Regions from separate parts of the Bradyrhizobium sp. Leaf396 genome, predicted to be linked through region 2. Evidence: predicted binding sites of a transcription regulator. Region 2 holds the regulator's gene; each other region holds the start of a gene.
What was found. The regulator PhoB, encoded in region 2, activates phosphate uptake and scavenging genes when phosphate is short. The targets are predictions, from matches to a motif close to TGTCATNNANCTGTCAT.

Region 1: ASG57_RS00205 (DUF47 domain-containing protein) is a predicted target of PhoB. The motif match lies at 2,809-2,825, and genes of this name have one in related genera.
Region 3: ASG57_RS00540 (RNA degradosome polyphosphate kinase) is a predicted target of PhoB. The motif match lies at 2,299-2,315, and genes of this name have one in related genera.

Annotation. Positions count from the first base shown of each region.
Region 1 covers NZ_LMQJ01000001.1:37,016-42,229, forward strand. Annotated here, with positions in the region: gene ASG57_RS00190 (ABC transporter substrate-binding protein) at 1-805, shown strand, start outside; gene ASG57_RS00195 (branched-chain amino acid ABC transporter permease) at 878-1,741, shown strand; gene ASG57_RS00200 (branched-chain amino acid ABC transporter permease) at 1,743-2,711, shown strand; gene ASG57_RS00205 (DUF47 domain-containing protein) at 2,868-3,512, shown strand; gene ASG57_RS00210 (inorganic phosphate transporter) at 3,612-4,616, shown strand; gene sugE (quaternary ammonium compound efflux SMR transporter SugE) at 4,609-4,923, opposite strand; gene ASG57_RS00220 (peptide chain release factor 3) at 5,081-5,214, shown strand, end outside.
Region 2 covers NZ_LMQJ01000034.1:123,584-128,797, reverse strand. Annotated here, with positions in the region: gene pstC (phosphate ABC transporter permease subunit PstC) at 1-38, shown strand, start outside; gene pstA (phosphate ABC transporter permease PstA) at 43-888, shown strand; gene pstB (phosphate ABC transporter ATP-binding protein PstB) at 885-1,706, shown strand; gene phoU (phosphate signaling complex protein PhoU) at 1,718-2,434, shown strand; gene phoB (phosphate regulon transcriptional regulator PhoB) at 2,457-3,164, shown strand; gene ASG57_RS25320 (GcrA family cell cycle regulator) at 3,425-3,937, opposite strand; gene ASG57_RS25315 (aspartate aminotransferase family protein) at 4,395-5,214, shown strand, end outside.
Region 3 covers NZ_LMQJ01000001.1:110,709-115,922, reverse strand. Annotated here, with positions in the region: gene purM (phosphoribosylformylglycinamidine cyclo-ligase) at 1-719, opposite strand, end outside; gene ASG57_RS00550 (CDP-alcohol phosphatidyltransferase family protein) at 876-1,418, shown strand; gene ASG57_RS00545 (P-loop NTPase family protein) at 1,558-2,235, shown strand; gene ASG57_RS00540 (RNA degradosome polyphosphate kinase) at 2,390-4,579, shown strand; gene ppx (exopolyphosphatase) at 4,595-5,214, shown strand, end outside.

The DNA of each region.
Region 1 (5,214 bases), on a different contig from region 2:
CAATACCGTGCACTGGACCTACGACACCTACATGCTGGCCCACACCACCGGACAGGCGCTGGTGAAGGCCGGCGGCGACAGCTGGTTCTTCCTGACCGCGGACTATGCCTTCGGTGCGGCGCTCGAGCGCGACACCAGCGCGGTCGTCACCGCCAACGGCGGCAAGGTGGTCGGCGGCGTCAAGCATCCGCTGAATACGCCGGACTTCTCCTCCTTCCTGCTCCAGGCGCAGTCGTCCAAGGCCAAGATCATCGGTCTTGCCAATGCCGGCGGCGACACCACCAACACGATCAAGCAGGCGGCCGAGTTCGGCATCGGCAAGGGCGGCCAGAAGCTCGCGGCCCTCTTGCTGTTCCTCACCGACGTCAAGGCGATCGGCCTGGAGACGGCCCAGGGCCTCAACTTCACCGAGACGTTCTACTGGGACATGAACGACCAGACCCGGGCGTTCTCCAAGCGCTTTGCCGCGAGGATGAAGAACAATGCGCCGCCGACCATGGTGCAGGCCGGCGTCTATGCCGGCGTGCGTCATTATCTCAAGGCGCTGGAAGCCCTCGGCGGCAACCCGCATGACGGCGTCAAGATCGTCCAGAAGATGAAGTCGATGCCGACCGAGGACGATCTGTTCGGCAAGGGCGAGATCCAGCCGAACGGGCGCACCATCCACAACGCCTATCTGTTCGAGGTGAAGAAGCCCTCGGAGTCCAAGGGACCATGGGACTTCTACAAGCTGGTCGGCACCGTGCCGGGCGACCAGGCTTTCACGCCGCTATCCGAGAGCAAGTGCGCGCTCTTGAAGAAGTAAGATAACGTCGCGCAGGTCTTGAGGCCTGCGGGCAAGTTTCAGGGAACGCCGAAGGGACCGGGTGCGGGATCGATGCAGGCTCTATACGCTCAGCTACTGGTGGGACTGATCAACGGCTCGTTTTACGCGCTGCTCAGTCTCGGGCTCGCCGTGATCTTCGGCATGCTCAACATCATCAACTTCGCCCATGGCGCGCTCTACATGATGGGCGCCTTCGTCGCCTACTTCCTGTTGAACCTGGGCGGGATCAACTATTGGTGGGCGCTCCTGCTGGCGCCGATCATCGTCGGCATCTTTGGCATGATCCTGGAGCGGACCATGCTGCAATGGCTGACCGGGCTCGACCATCTCTACGGGCTGCTGCTGACCTTCGGCATCGCGCTGATCGTTCAGGGCGTGTTCCAGAACTACTTCGGCTCCTCCGGCCTGCCTTACGCGATTCCGGACCAGCTCAAGGGCGGCATGAATCTCGGCTTCATGTTCCTGCCGATCTACCGTGGCTGGGTCGTCGTGTTCTCGCTGGTGGTGTGTCTGGCCACCTGGTTCCTGATCGAGAAGACGCAGCTCGGCGCTTATCTGCGCGCCGCCACTGAAAACCCCACCCTGGTTCGCGCCTTCGGCATCAACGTGCCGCGCATGATCACACTGACCTACGGTCTTGGCGTCGGCCTTGCCGCGCTGGCCGGCGTGCTCTCGGCGCCGATCAACCAGGTGCGGCCGCTCATGGGCGCCGACCTCATCATCGTCGTGTTCGCGGTGGTCGTGATCGGCGGCATGGGATCCATCATGGGCTCGATCATCACCGGCTTCGCGCTCGGCGTGATCGAGGGCCTGACCAAGTATTTTTACCCCGAGGCCTCCAACACCGTCGTGTTCGTGCTGATGGTGCTGGTGCTCTTGGTGAAGCCAACGGGATTGACGGGAAGGGCGGCCTGAGATGACAACCCTGACGGACGACACGCTGCCGGCAACCCCGCGCGCGATGCGCGACGAGATGACGGTGTTCGTGGTGATGGCGCTGCTGCTTGCGGCGGTCCCATTCACGGGAGTCTATCCGTTCTTCGTGATGCAGGCGCTGTGCTTCGCGCTGCTCGCCTGTGCCTTCAATCTGCTGATCGGCTATGGCGGCCTGCTCTCGTTCGGCCATGCGATGTTCCTGGGAACGGCCGGCTATTGCAGCGCGCATGCGCTCAAAGTGTGGGCGCTGCCGCCGGAGCTCGGCATTCTCGTCGGCGTCGCGGCGGCTTTCGTGCTCTCGATCGTCACCGGCTATATCTCGATCCGACGCCAGGGCATCTATTTCTCGATGATCACCCTGGCGCTGTCGCAGCTCCTGTACTTCATCTATCTCCAGGCCCCGTTCACCCATGGCGAGGACGGCATCCAGGGCATTCCGCAGGGGCGCATGTTCGGCCTCCTCGATCTGTCTCAGCCGACGGTGCTGTATTACGTGGTGCTGGTCGGCTTCCTTGCCGGCTTCCTCCTGATCTTCCGCATCATCAACTCGCCGTTTGGCGAGGTGCTGAAGGCCATCCGCGAGAACGAGCCGCGCGCGATCTCGCTGGGCTACCGCACCGACCAGTACAAGTTCCTGGCCTTCGTCCTGTCGGGTACGCTGGCCGGCCTTGCCGGAGCGCTCAAAGTCTTCGTGGCGCAGAATGCCTCGCTCACCGACGTGCACTGGTCGATGTCGGGCGAGGTCGTCCTGATGACGCTCGTCGGCGGTCTCGGCACCATCTTTGGTCCGGTGGTCGGCGCCTTCGTCATCATCGCCATGCAGCAATATCTGGCGGGCTTCGGCCAGTGGGTGACGGTCATCCAGGGCGTGATCTTCGTGACCTGCGTGCTCACCTTCCGTCGCGGCGTCGTCGGCGAAATCGCGCACTACTTCCGACGATCGCTCTAAGTAATTGATTCCAGTTCAATTTACTTGCTGCGTGAAAGCGGTGGATGATCCGGCTCCGCGGGCGTGAGATGACACGCGCGCGGATCGAAAATGGTCTATGACAGTTTTGTGACGGCCCCTTGGGGCCTGGCCATTTCCAACCGGTAGCCTACCTCGATGATGCGATGGTTTCGTGCGTTCCTGCCCAGGGAAGAGCGGTTCTTCGACCTGTTCGACCGGCATGCCCAGACGGTGATCCAGGGGGCCATCGCGCTCCAGGGTATGCTCAACGGGGGGCAGGAGACGCCGGTTTATTGCCAGCGCGTCAACCAGTTCGAGAACGAGGCCGACAACATCACTCGCGAGGTGCTGACAGCGGTGCGGCGCACCTTCATCACGCCGTTCGACCGCGGCGACATCAAGAACCTCATCACCTCGCTGGACGATGCGATCGACCAGATGCAGCAGACGGCCAAGGCCGTCATGTTGTTCGAGGTTCGCAGCTTCGAGCCGCCCATGCGCGAGATCGGCGCGCTCCTGATCGAATGCGCCAATCTGGTGGGACGTGCGCTGCCGCTGATGCAGTCGATCGGACCCAACGTCGCGATGCTGACTGCCATCACCGAAGAGCTCGGCAAGCTCGAGGGGCGGGTCGACGATCTCCACGACATCGGCCTCAAGGAGCTCTTTCTGAAGCATCGCGAAGGCAATGCGATGGACTTCATCGTCGGCGCCGAAATCTACGATCATCTCGAGAAGGTGGCCGATCGCTTCGATGATGTCGCGAACGAGATCAACAGCATCGTCATCGAGCAAGTGTAGCGCATGATCCGGACAGGCGTGCAGCGGTCTTCCTTCGCGACGAACGCGGAACGCGTTCGCGCGGAGGTCGTGCGCAGAGCTTAGAGCGGGGGCCGCGCTGTGGATGCCGCGTTGGCTTTTCCTGTCCTGGTCGGCCTGATCGCCGTCGCGCTGCTGTTCGACTTCCTGAACGGCCTCCACGACGCCGCCAATTCGATCGCGACCATCGTCTCGACACGCGTGCTGCGGCCGCAATTCGCCGTGTTCTGGGCCGCCTTCTTCAATTTCATCGCTTTTCTGGTGTTCGGACTGCACGTCGCCCAGACCATTGGCACCGGCATCATCGATCCCGCGGTCGTCGATGCCCAGGTGATTTTCGCGGCGCTGGTCGGGGCCATCGTCTGGAATCTCGTGACCTGGGCGCTCGGTATCCCGTCCTCATCGTCGCACGCATTGATCGGCGGGCTCGTCGGCGGCGGCATGGCCAAGGCGGGGATCTCGGCCGCGGTCTGGAGCGGCCTGTCCAAGACGGTCCTGGCGATCGTGCTGTCGCCGCTGGTCGGTTTCCTGCTCGCGATGTTGCTGGTGGCGGTCGTGTCCTGGGCGTCGGTGCGCTCGACGCCGTTCGCGGTCGACCGCGCCTTTCGTATCCTGCAGTTCGCGTCCGCCTCGCTCTATTCGCTCGGCCATGGCGGCAACGACGCGCAGAAGACCATGGGCATCATCGCGGTGCTGCTGTATTCGCAGGGCCATCTCGGCAGCGAGTTCTCGGTGCCGTTCTGGGTGGTGCTGTCCTGCCAGGCGGCGATGGCGCTGGGCACGCTGATGGGCGGCTGGCGGATCGTCCGCACCATGGGCCTGCGCATCACCAAATTGACGCCGATGCAGGGCTTTTGCGCCGAGACGGGCGGCGCGGCAACCCTGTTCATGGCGACCTATCTCGGCGTTCCCGTCTCGACCACCCATACCATCACCGGCGCCATCGTCGGCGTCGGCGCTGCGCGCCGCGTCTCGGCGGTGCGCTGGAACGTCGCAAGCTCGATCGTCTATGCCTGGGTGATCACGATCCCGGCCTCGGCCATCGTGGCCGCGCTGACCTGGTGGGTGGTCCAGCTCGTCAAGTGACGAGCTTCAGCCCGATGATGCCGGCAACGATCAGGCCGATGCTGGCAAGCCGGAGCGCGCTAGCCGGCTCGCCGAACAGAAAGATCCCGAGCGCCGCGGTGCCGACCGCGCCGATGCCGGTCCAGACCGCGTAAGCGGTTCCCACGGGCAGGGACCTGAGCGCAAGCCCGAGCAGAATGACGCTCCCGGCCATCGCCGCCAGCGTGATCACGGACGGAACAAGCCGGGTGAAGCCCTCGGTATATTTCAGGCCGATCGCCCAGACGATCTCGAGGAGACCGGCGACGAACAGGATGCTCCAGGCCATGACGACCCTCCAATCAAGGCAGGGTCGTCCCCGCGGCGAGGTGCTGAGAAAGGGGAAGGCCGTCCTTCCCGAAAGCCGATATGGGGCTGGCCGGAAGCCTCCGCAATCACCACATGAGGCTTGATCAGGCCCGCTTTCCCTGCCACACGCTCCCGCCATGTCCGACATCGCCACCCCTACAGCCGAATCGCCGGCCCGTTCCCCGCTTGCCGCCGAAGTGGCGCGGCGGCGCACCTTTGCGATCATCTCGCATCCTGACGCCGGCAAGACCACGCTGACCGAAAAGCTGCT
Region 2 (5,214 bases):
TGATGCTGATGCGCCTGGAAACCAAGGCCGGGAAGTAAAGCCATGAACCCGATCTATGCACGTCGCCGCCGCTGGGACATCGTCATCCGCGGGCTCTGCATCGCTGCTGCCGCGTTTGGCGTCACCTGGCTCGCGCTGATCCTGATCACGCTGTTCTACAACGGCCTGGCCGGGCTCAACTTCCAGGTCTTCACCGCTGACACCCCGCCGCCCGGATCGACCGAGGGCGGCCTGCGCAACGCTATCGTCGGCTCGCTGATCATGACCGCGATCGGCGTCGGCATCGGCGCGCCGCTCGGCCTATTCGCCGGCACCTATCTCGCCGAGTACGGCCGCAACGACAAGCTGACCTCGGTGATCCGCTTCATCAACGACATTTTGTTGTCGGCGCCCTCGATCATCATTGGTCTGTTCATCTACGGCGCGGTGGTGGTGCCGATGCGAGGCTTCTCGGCGATCGCGGGCGCGCTGGCGCTCGCCGTCATCGTGATCCCGGTCGTGGTGCGCACCACGGAAGACATGCTGCTGCTGGTTCCCAACCCGCTGCGTGAGGCCGCCAGCGCACTGGGCCTGCCGCGCTCGCTGGTGATCAAGCGGATCGCCTATCGCGCCGCGCGTTCCGGCCTCATCACCGGCGTGCTGCTCGCCACCGCCCGCGTTGCCGGCGAGACGGCGCCGCTGCTGTTCACCGCGCTCTCGAACCAGTTCTTCAGCCTGGGCCTGGACAAGACCATGGCCAACCTGCCGGTGACCATCAACAATTTCGTGCAGAGCCCCTACGCCTACTGGAAGCAGCTCGCCTGGAGCGGCGCGCTGCTGATCACCCTGACCGTGCTTGCCCTGAACATTGGCGCGCGCATCATCGGCGCCGAGAGGACTGCAAAATGAGTGAAATGTCTGTTTCCGTCAGCGCGCCGACCGTCCATCCCGGCTCGCAGCCCCTGCCCGAGGCGCCCGCCAAGGTTACGGCGCGCAACCTCAACTTCTACTACGGTGAGCACCATGCATTGAAGAACATCAATCTGGCGCTCGGCACCAACCGCGTCACGGCCTTCATCGGCCCGTCCGGCTGCGGCAAGTCGACCCTGCTGCGCATCTTCAACCGGATGTACGATCTCTATCCGGGCCAGCGCGCCACCGGTCAGCTGCTGCTCGACCACACCAACATTCTCGACCCCAAGCTTGATCTCAATCTGCTGCGCGCCCGGGTCGGCATGGTGTTCCAGAAGCCGACCCCGTTCCCGATGACGATCTACGAGAACATCGCGTTCGGCATTCGTCTGTACGAGAAGATCTCGAAGTCCGAGATGGACGACCGCGTCGAGAAGGCGTTGCGTGGCGGCGCGCTGTGGAACGAGGTCAAGGACAAGCTCAATGCTTCCGGCCTGTCGCTTTCCGGCGGCCAGCAGCAGCGCCTCTGCATCGCTCGCACCGTCGCGGTCCGGCCCGAGGTGATCCTGTTCGACGAGCCCTGCTCGGCGCTCGATCCGATCTCGACGGCGAAGGTTGAGGAACTGATCCAGGAATTGTCCGAGAACTACACGATCGCGATCGTCACCCACAACATGCAGCAAGCGGCGCGCGTCTCGGACAAGACCGCGTTCATGTATCTCGGCGAGCTGATCGAGTTCGACGATACCAGCAAGATCTTCACGTCGCCGAGCGACCGGCGCACGCAGGATTACATCACCGGCCGGTTCGGCTGAGGAGACGGAACATGGGTTCTGAACATACCGCAAAGGCCTTCGACAGCGACCTCCAGGAGCTCACGCGCCTGGTTGCCGAAATGGGCGGCATCGCCGAGCGCATGATCGTCGATTCCGTCGACGCGCTGATCCGCCGCGACGTCGCGCTCGGCCAGCGCGTCGTCGCCACCGACACCGAGCTCGATGCGCTGCAGAAGCGCATCGAGGAGCGCGCGGTGCTCACCATCGCGCGCCGCCAGCCGATGGCGGTTGACCTGCGCGAGATCGTCGGCGCCATGCGCGTCGCGACCGATCTCGAGCGCATCGGCGATCTCGCCAAGAACATGGGCAAGCGCGTCGCGGCGCTGGAGACGGATTTCCATCCGCTGAAGCTGTTCCGCGGCCTGGAACACATGACCGACCTGGTGCAGCAGCAGGTCAAGTCGGTGCTGGACGCCTACGCCGCGCACGATCTGCCGGCGGCAATGGCGGTGTGGAAGGGCGACGAGGAGGTCGACGCGATCTGCACCTCGCTGTTCCGCGAGCTCCTCACCTATATGATGGAGGATCCGCGCAACATCTCGTTCTGCATCCATCTGATGTTCTGCGCCAAGAACATCGAGCGGATCGGCGACCACGCCACCAACATCGCCGAGACCGTGTTCTACATGATCGAGGGGCAGGCGATCACCGACAAGCGGCCGAAGGGCGACATGACCAATTTCGCCACCACGATACCGAATACCTGAAGACGTAAGGAGCGACGACACCATGGGCGCACGCATTATGGTGGTTGAGGACGAGGAAGCTCTCACCGAGCTTCTCCGCTACAACCTCGAAGGCGACGGCTATGACGTCGAGACGGTGATGCGCGGCGACGATGCCGATACCCGCCTCAAGGAGCACATTCCCGATCTGATCGTGCTCGACTGGATGCTGCCTGGGCTATCGGGCATCGAGCTGTGCCGGCGGCTGCGCACGCGGCCCGAGACCAAGCAGCTCCCGATCATCATGCTCACCGCGCGCGGCGAGGAGAGCGAGCGGGTGCGGGGGCTTGCGACCGGCGCCGACGACTACATCGTCAAGCCGTTCTCGGTGCCGGAGCTGCTCGCGCGCGTGAAGGGGCTTCTGCGGCGCGCGAGCCCCGAGCGGCTCGCGACGGTGCTCGCCTATGGCGACATCGAGCTCGACCGCGACAAGCGCCGCGTGGCGCGCTCGGGCCGGCCGATCGATCTCGGCCCGACAGAATATCGCCTGCTTGAGTTCTTCCTGGAGCATCCCGGCCGCGTGTTCTCGCGCGAACAGCTGCTCGACAGCGTCTGGGGCCGCGACATCTACATCGACGAGCGCACCGTCGACGTCCATATCGGGCGCCTGCGCAAGCTGCTCAATCTGGGTCGCGAGCAGGACCCGATCCGCACGGTCCGCGGCGCCGGCTACGCGCTGGATGATCGGTTCGCCAAGGCGGAGCAGACGTAAAGCTCTAAACTGGCGAGTGTTGGTTTCGCGAGATGCGGCAATGATCTTGGCCGCCATCCCGGGACGCGCGCAGCGCGAGCCCGGGTCCATAACCACAGAACGTGCTTTGACGAAGACTCGGAGTGACCATCTCGCGCGACAATTGCGCGCTGTGGCTACGGATCCCCGCCCCTCGCGCGCAATCGCGCACCAGGCGGGGATGACACCGAGTTACTGGAGCCGTGATCGCGTCGCGGCTGCCATCAGGTAGATCGACAAACTCAGCGCGTGCCCGGCTTCGCCGGCGCGCGCCGGCGGTCTGCTGCGGGCTGATACGCCACGCGCGAATGCTGGGCGCAGTAGGGCAGGCCGGAAAGCGCCTTGCCGCCGCAGAAGAAGAAATCCGGGCTCGAGGGATCGCCGACCGGCCAGTGACAGGTCGCCTCGTTCAATTCCAGTAGCGACAGCCGTTGGCTCATCGGCACCACGTTGTCGTAGGTAACAGGTTCAGCCTCAACCTCGACCTCGAAGGCCTGCGCCAGCGCGGTGTTGCCGCGCGCGACGGGGCGAGTGACTCGCATCATGTGCTGCGCGGGCCGTGCCTTGCGCGGCCGGGGCGCTGCCGATGAAGGGCTCTTGGCGCGGCCGGACAGGCCGAGCCGGTGCACTTTGCCGATCACGGCATTGCGGGTCACATTGCCGAGCTCCGCCGCGATCTGGCTGGCCGAAAGTCCGGCCTCCCAGAGCTTCTTCAGCTGCTCGACGCGATCATCGGACCAGGTCAAAACCGTCATTGCACCCTTTCCCTCGCTGCGCGCCTGCCGTCCTGGGGCCTTCACAGCGAATGCTTAAGCCTTGAAAAACCCGTGCCGCCAGAATCCCTTAAGGCTCGCCGGGCGCGCTCAAGACGCCCGAACGTTTACGCCGGTACATGAGGACTCTTGGGATCAGAACTGTTGCACGAGATGTCGTATCTGACAGTCCAAACGCTACAATATGGCGTGACTCCCGCGCAAGAGTCCGCCGACTCGCGTCCACATGTTCCGTGGTGAAAATCCCGCAAAATCGGCACCGCAAGACTACGGATTCAGCGTTTCGCGGGGCTTTCGGGCGGCATTGACACACGTCTTGCCAAGCATAAGATAGTCCCACGTGCCGCCCTTAAAAGGCGGCACGTTTCGTTTTCCGGGCCGGTCAATGGTGCGTTGCGCAATGCATGCGTCACACCGTCCGCAACATTCAAGTGACGTCATGACTAACAGCGCCGCGCCGCATTTGCTCCCCGTTTTCGCCAGGGCCGACCTCGGTTTCGAGCGCGGTGAAGGCTGCTGGCTGATCGCGACCAACGGAGATCGCTATCTCGATTTCACCTCGGGCGTGGCGGTGAATGCGCTCGGCCATGTTCATCCGGCGCTGGTCAAGGCGTTGCAGGAGCAGGCGACGAAGCTCTGGCACATGTCGAACCTGTTCCAGAGCCCGGACGGCGAGAAGCTCGCAAGCCGGCTCTGCAACGAGAGCTTTGCGGACTTCGTGTTCTTCTGCAATTCCGGCGCCGAGGCGCTGGAAGGCGTGATCAAGCTGGTGCGCCACCATCACTTCTCCAAGGGGCATCCTGATCGTTATCGCATGATCACCTTCGAGGGCGCCTTCCATGGCCGCACGCTGGCGACGCTCGCCGCCACCGGATCTGCAAAATATCTGGAGGGCTTCGGTCCGCCGATGGAAGGCTTCGACCAGGTGCCGCATGGCGACCTGGAAGCCGTGAAGAAGGCGATCGGCCCACACACCGCGGGCATCCTGATCGAGCCGATCCAGGGCGAGGGTGGCGTTCGTTCGTCGTCTCCCGCCTTCCTCAAGGCGCTGCGCGAGCTCTGCAACGAGCACGGCCTGCTGCTCGCCTTCGACGAAGTGCAGACCGGCATGGGCCGCACCGGCGAGCTCTTCGCCTACAAGCGCACCGGTGTCGTGCCCGACGTAATGTCGCTGGCGAAGGCGCTGGGCGGCGGCTTCCCGATCGGCGCGGTGCTCGCGACCGCGGACGCGGCCGCCGGCATGGGGCCCGGCTCGCACG
Region 3 (5,214 bases), on a different contig from region 2:
GCGCGCAGGCAGGACTTGACGTAGAGCTTCGTCGGCGTCAGCAGCGCGCCGCCGAGCGTCATCACGGGCGCGAACGGCGCCTGCGCCGCGAAGCTGAGACCGGATTGCTCGACGATCTTGCGCACCAGTGAGAAGCCATTGGAATGCACGCCCGACGAGGCGAGCCCGATCACGGCATCGCCGGCCGCGATATCCTTGCGCGGCAGCAGCGTGCCGCGCTCTGCAGCGCCGACGGCAAAGCCGCCGAGGTCGTAGTCGCCATCCTTGTAGAGGCCCGGCATCTCGGCCGTCTCGCCGCCGATCAGGGCACAGCCGGATTCGCGGCATCCCTCCGCGACACCAGCGACGATCGCGGCAGCGGCCTCGGGGTCGAGCTTGCCGCAGGCGAAATAATCCAGGAAAAACAGCGGCTCGGCACCTTGCACGACGAGGTCATTGACGCTCATGGCAACGAGATCGACGCCGATGCCGCCGTGCAGCCCGGTCTCGATCGCGATCTTGACCTTGGTGCCGACCCCATCGGTAGCGGCGACAAGGACCGGATCCTTGAAGCCTGCCGCCTTCAGGTCGAACAGGCCGCCGAAGCCGCCGATCTCGGCGTCCGCGCCCGGCCGCGCGGTGGCGCGCACCATCGGCTTGATCAGGTCGACCAGGCGGTTGCCCGCGTCGATATCGACGCCTGAATCGGCGTAAGTGAGCCCGTTTTTGCGGTCGGTCATGCCCGATTTCCAGTGGGTTTGCGGCTGGTTACGTCGAATTCCGGGGACGCGCAATGGCTCGCATGGCGCCCCGCTCTATACTATGTAGATATCAACCGGTTCAGCCTCCCAAGGGGGGCGGATTCGAGGTCAAGCCGGGGCCGGGAAAGCGCTTTCGTGAGTATTCCGAACATCATTACCCTGGGCCGCATCATGCTGGTCCCGATCATTGTCTGGGCCATCGTGTCGAGCCAAATGGAGGTGGCGTTCGCCGTCTTCCTGATTGCCGGCGTCAGCGATGCCGTGGATGGTTTCCTGGCCAAGCGCTTCAACATGACGAGCGAGCTCGGGGCGCTGCTCGATCCGCTCGCGGACAAGGCGCTGCTGGTCTCGATCTACATGGCGCTCGGCATCTGGGGCGCGATACCGCGCTGGATCGTGATCCTGGTGGTCTCCCGCGACATCATGATCGTTGCCGCCGTGATCGTATCCTGGCTGTTCGACCGACCGGTCGAGATGAAGCCGTCGAAGGTGTCCAAGCTCAACACCGTGGCCCAAGTGGCGTTCGCGGCGCTGGTGCTGGCGGCGCTTGCCTTCGGCTTCAAGCCGGCCCCTTATGATATGATCCTGATGGGCCTCGTCACGGTCTTCACGCTCTCCTCCGTGTCGCTCTACCTCGTCGAGTGGCTGCGGCACATGAGTACGATCGAGGCCAAATGAGCCGGGATGCGGCCCCGCAAAAGGCCAAGTCTCGCAAGATCCAGTCTCGCAAGATCAAGGTCTCGCACGAACAAGTGCCGCACGATCAAGTCGAACCCTCTTCAAACGGGCCGGCGCGCCGGCATGGAGCAAAACAAGCGTGGCAGGCCGCGTTCACCCCCGACAATTGGCATTTTCGCTCCCGCATGCGGAGAGCCTCAGCCGGGACAACTTCCTCGAAGGCCCCGCCAATGCGGCCGGTCTCGGCCTGATCGACAGCTGGCCGGAATGGCCGAACCGGATCATGTGGCTGGCCGGTCCCGAGGGAAGCGGCAAGAGCCATCTCGCCGCGATCTGGGCCGAGGAGGCCGGTGCCCGCTCGACCACCGCCAATGCGCTGACCGCCGCCGGGGTCCCCGGTGCGCTCGCCACCGGCGCGCTGGTCGTGGAAGATCTCAGGGCAAACGATTTCGACGAGCGCGCCCTGTTTCACATGATGAATCTCGCCCGCGAGGACGGCGCCTACGTCCTCCTCACCGGACGCGAGGCGCCGGCCTCGCTGGAGATCGAGCTGCGCGACCTGCGCTCGCGTCTGCGTGCCGTGCCGGTGGTCACGCTGCAGCCCCCCGACGACCAGCTCTTTCGCGGCCTCATCGTCAAATTCTGCGCCGACCGCCAGCTCACCGTGGACGAGAGCGTAGTCAGCTACCTCGCCACCCGCCTGGAGCGGTCCTCGGCCGCCGCCCGGCGGGCCGTGGAGCTGCTCGACAGCGAAGCCCTGCGGCTCGGCCGCCCCGTCACCCGGGCGCTGGCCGCCGAGCTCTTGCGGGACGTCTGATTGGCCCGCCAGCCCCCAAGGCGCCTTGAGGCCGCTTGACGGGACCGAGGGGCGGAACATCAATGTCATCGAAACGTCATCGCTGTAACACATGCTCCCCGGGGTTTTGCGCATAAGTCGCAAAGTGAGGCGAGACAGGATGGACCGACTTCTAATGGACTCTGCGCAAACGGTTGAAACGAAAGAAAAACCCCCGGAAGCCGAGGGCTTGCCGGCGATCGCATCCAGCCCCGAACGGTTCATCAACCGCGAGCTGTCCTGGCTGCATTTCAACCGCCGCGTCCTGGAGGAATCGGTCAATCTCAACCACCCCGTGCTGGAGCGGGTGCGGTTCCTCTCGATCTCGGCGAACAATCTCGACGAATTCTTCATGGTCCGCGTCGCCGGCATCAAGGCCCAGGTGCGCGAGGGCATCGCCGAACGCAGCCCCGACGGCCTGACGCCGTCGGAACAGCTCGCGCTGATCAACCGTACCGTCTCCCAGCTCGCCTCCGACCAGCAGGCGATCTGGCGCGACCTGCGCGCCACGCTGGCCGAGGTCGGCATCGTGCTGGTCGACGGCAAGGAGGTCACCAAGGCGGAACGAACCTGGGTCGAGGACTACTTCCTCAACAACGTGTTCCCGCTGCTGACCCCGCTCGCGATCGATCCGGCCCACCCCTTCCCGTTCATTCCGAGCCTCGGCTTCACCATCGCGCTCCAGCTCACGCGCGCCGCCGACGGCAAGCAGATGAACGCGCTGATCCGCATGCCCGGCAAGATCGACCGCTTCATCCGCCTGCCGGCCGAAGGAACGGTGCGCCTGATCTCGCTGGAGCAGGCGACCACCCTGTTCATCAACCGCCTGTTCCCCGGCTACAATCTGCACGGCCAAGGTTCCTTCCGGATCATCCGCGACTCGGAGCTCGAAATCGAAGAAGAGGCGGAAGACCTCGTCCGCCTGTTCGAGACCGCGCTGAAGCGCCGTCGGCGCGGGTCCGTGATCCGGCTCGAGATCGACGCCAAGATGCCGGAGCAGCTGCGCAGCTTCGTGCAGCATGCACTGTCGGCTGCCGACGACGAGGTGTTCCTGGTCGACGGCGTGCTCGCCATGAACGAGCTCTCGCAGCTCACCCGTCTCGACCGGCCGGATCTCGAATTCACCCCCTACGTGCCGCGCCATCCCGAGCGCGTACGCGAGCATGGCGGCGACATCTTTGCCGCGATCCGGCAGAAAGACCTCATCGTCCATCATCCTTACGAGTCCTTCGACGTGGTGGTGCAGTTCCTGCAGCAGGCGACGCGCGATCCCGATGTGGTCGCGATCAAGCAGACGCTCTACCGCACCTCGAACAACTCGCCGATCGTGCGCGCGCTCGCCGAAGCGGCCGAAGCCGGCAAATCCGTCACCGCCCTGATCGAGCTGAAGGCGCGGTTCGACGAAGAAGCCAATATTCGCTGGGCGCGCGATCTCGAGCGCGCCGGCGTGCAGGTGGTCTACGGCTTCCTGGAATTGAAGACGCACGCAAAACTCTCGATGGTGGTGCGCCGCGAGGGCGGCAGCCTCACGACTTACGTTCATACGGGCACCGGCAACTATCACCCGGTCACCGCGCGCATCTACACTGACCTCTCCTACTTCACTTCAGATCCGACCATCGGCCGCGATGCCGCGCGCGTGTTCAACTTCATCACCGGCTATGCCGCTCCGAGCGATCTGGAGAAGATGGCGGTGTCGCCGCTGACCCTGCGCAAGCGCATCATCGAGCACATTCAGGGCGAGACCGCGCATGCCCGGCACGGCCGGCACGGCGCGGTCTGGATGAAGATGAACGCGCTGGTCGATCCTGACATCATCGACGCGCTCTACGAGGCCTCGCAGGCCGGCGTCCAGGTCGAACTCGTGGTGCGTGGCATCTGTTGCCTCAGGCCCGGCATCCCCGGCCTGTCGGAGAACATCCGCGTCAAGTCGATCATCGGGCGATTCCTGGAACATGGCCGAATCTACTGCTTCGGCATGGGCCAGGGCCTGCCGAGCGCGAAGGCGGCTGTGTATATCTCCTCTGCCGACATGATGCCGCGCAATCTCGACCGCCGCGTCGAGGTGTTGTGTCCGCTGCAAAATCCGACGGTGCATCAGCAGGTTCTCGAGCAAATCATGGTCGCGAACCTCAAGGACAATGAGCAGAGCTGGCAGTTGTTGCCGGACGGGTCCTCAACGCGTATGAAGACCGCGAAGGGCGAGGAGCCTTTCAACGTGCACAACTACTTCATGACGAATCCGAGTCTGTCTGGCCGTGGAAAGTCGCTCAAGGAATCCTCGCCGCGTCGTCTCACGCGCCGGAACGAACGCCATCAATCCTGATCGGGGATCTGCGACGTGAAGCAGCCGCGCAAGCGCGGCTCGAGCGTCGCGGTCATCGACATCGGCTCCAACTCGGTCCGTCTCGTCGTCTACGAGGGGCTTTCGCGGAGCCTCATCCCGATCTTCAACGAGAAGACGCTGTGTGGCCTCGGGCGCGAGGTGCAGAGCACCGGTCTGCTCGCGCCGGACGCCGTCGACAAGGCGCTGACCTCGCTCAAGCGTTTCCGTGCGTTGTGCCGCGTGATGCAGGTCGGACGCGTGTTCGCGATCGCGACCGCGGCCTGCCGCGACGCCTCGAACGGCCCCGACTTCATCGCCAAGGCCGAGCGCATCTGCGCGGTGAACATCGAGATCCTGTCGGGCCCGCGCGAGGCGCGGCTGTCGGCGCTCGGCGTGATCTCCGGCATCCACCTTCCGGACGGCATCGTCGGCGACCTCGGCGGCGGCTCGCTCGAGCTGATCGACGTGCGCCGGAACAGCGTGCGCAGCGGCGTGACGCTGCCGCTCGGCGGCCTCGCGCTCCAGGATCTCGCGCATAAATCGCTCAAGCGCGCCGACCACATCGTGCGCGAGGAGCTCGACGGGGTGCCGCAGCTCACCGCGGGCCGCGGCCGCACCTTCTACGCGGTCGGCGG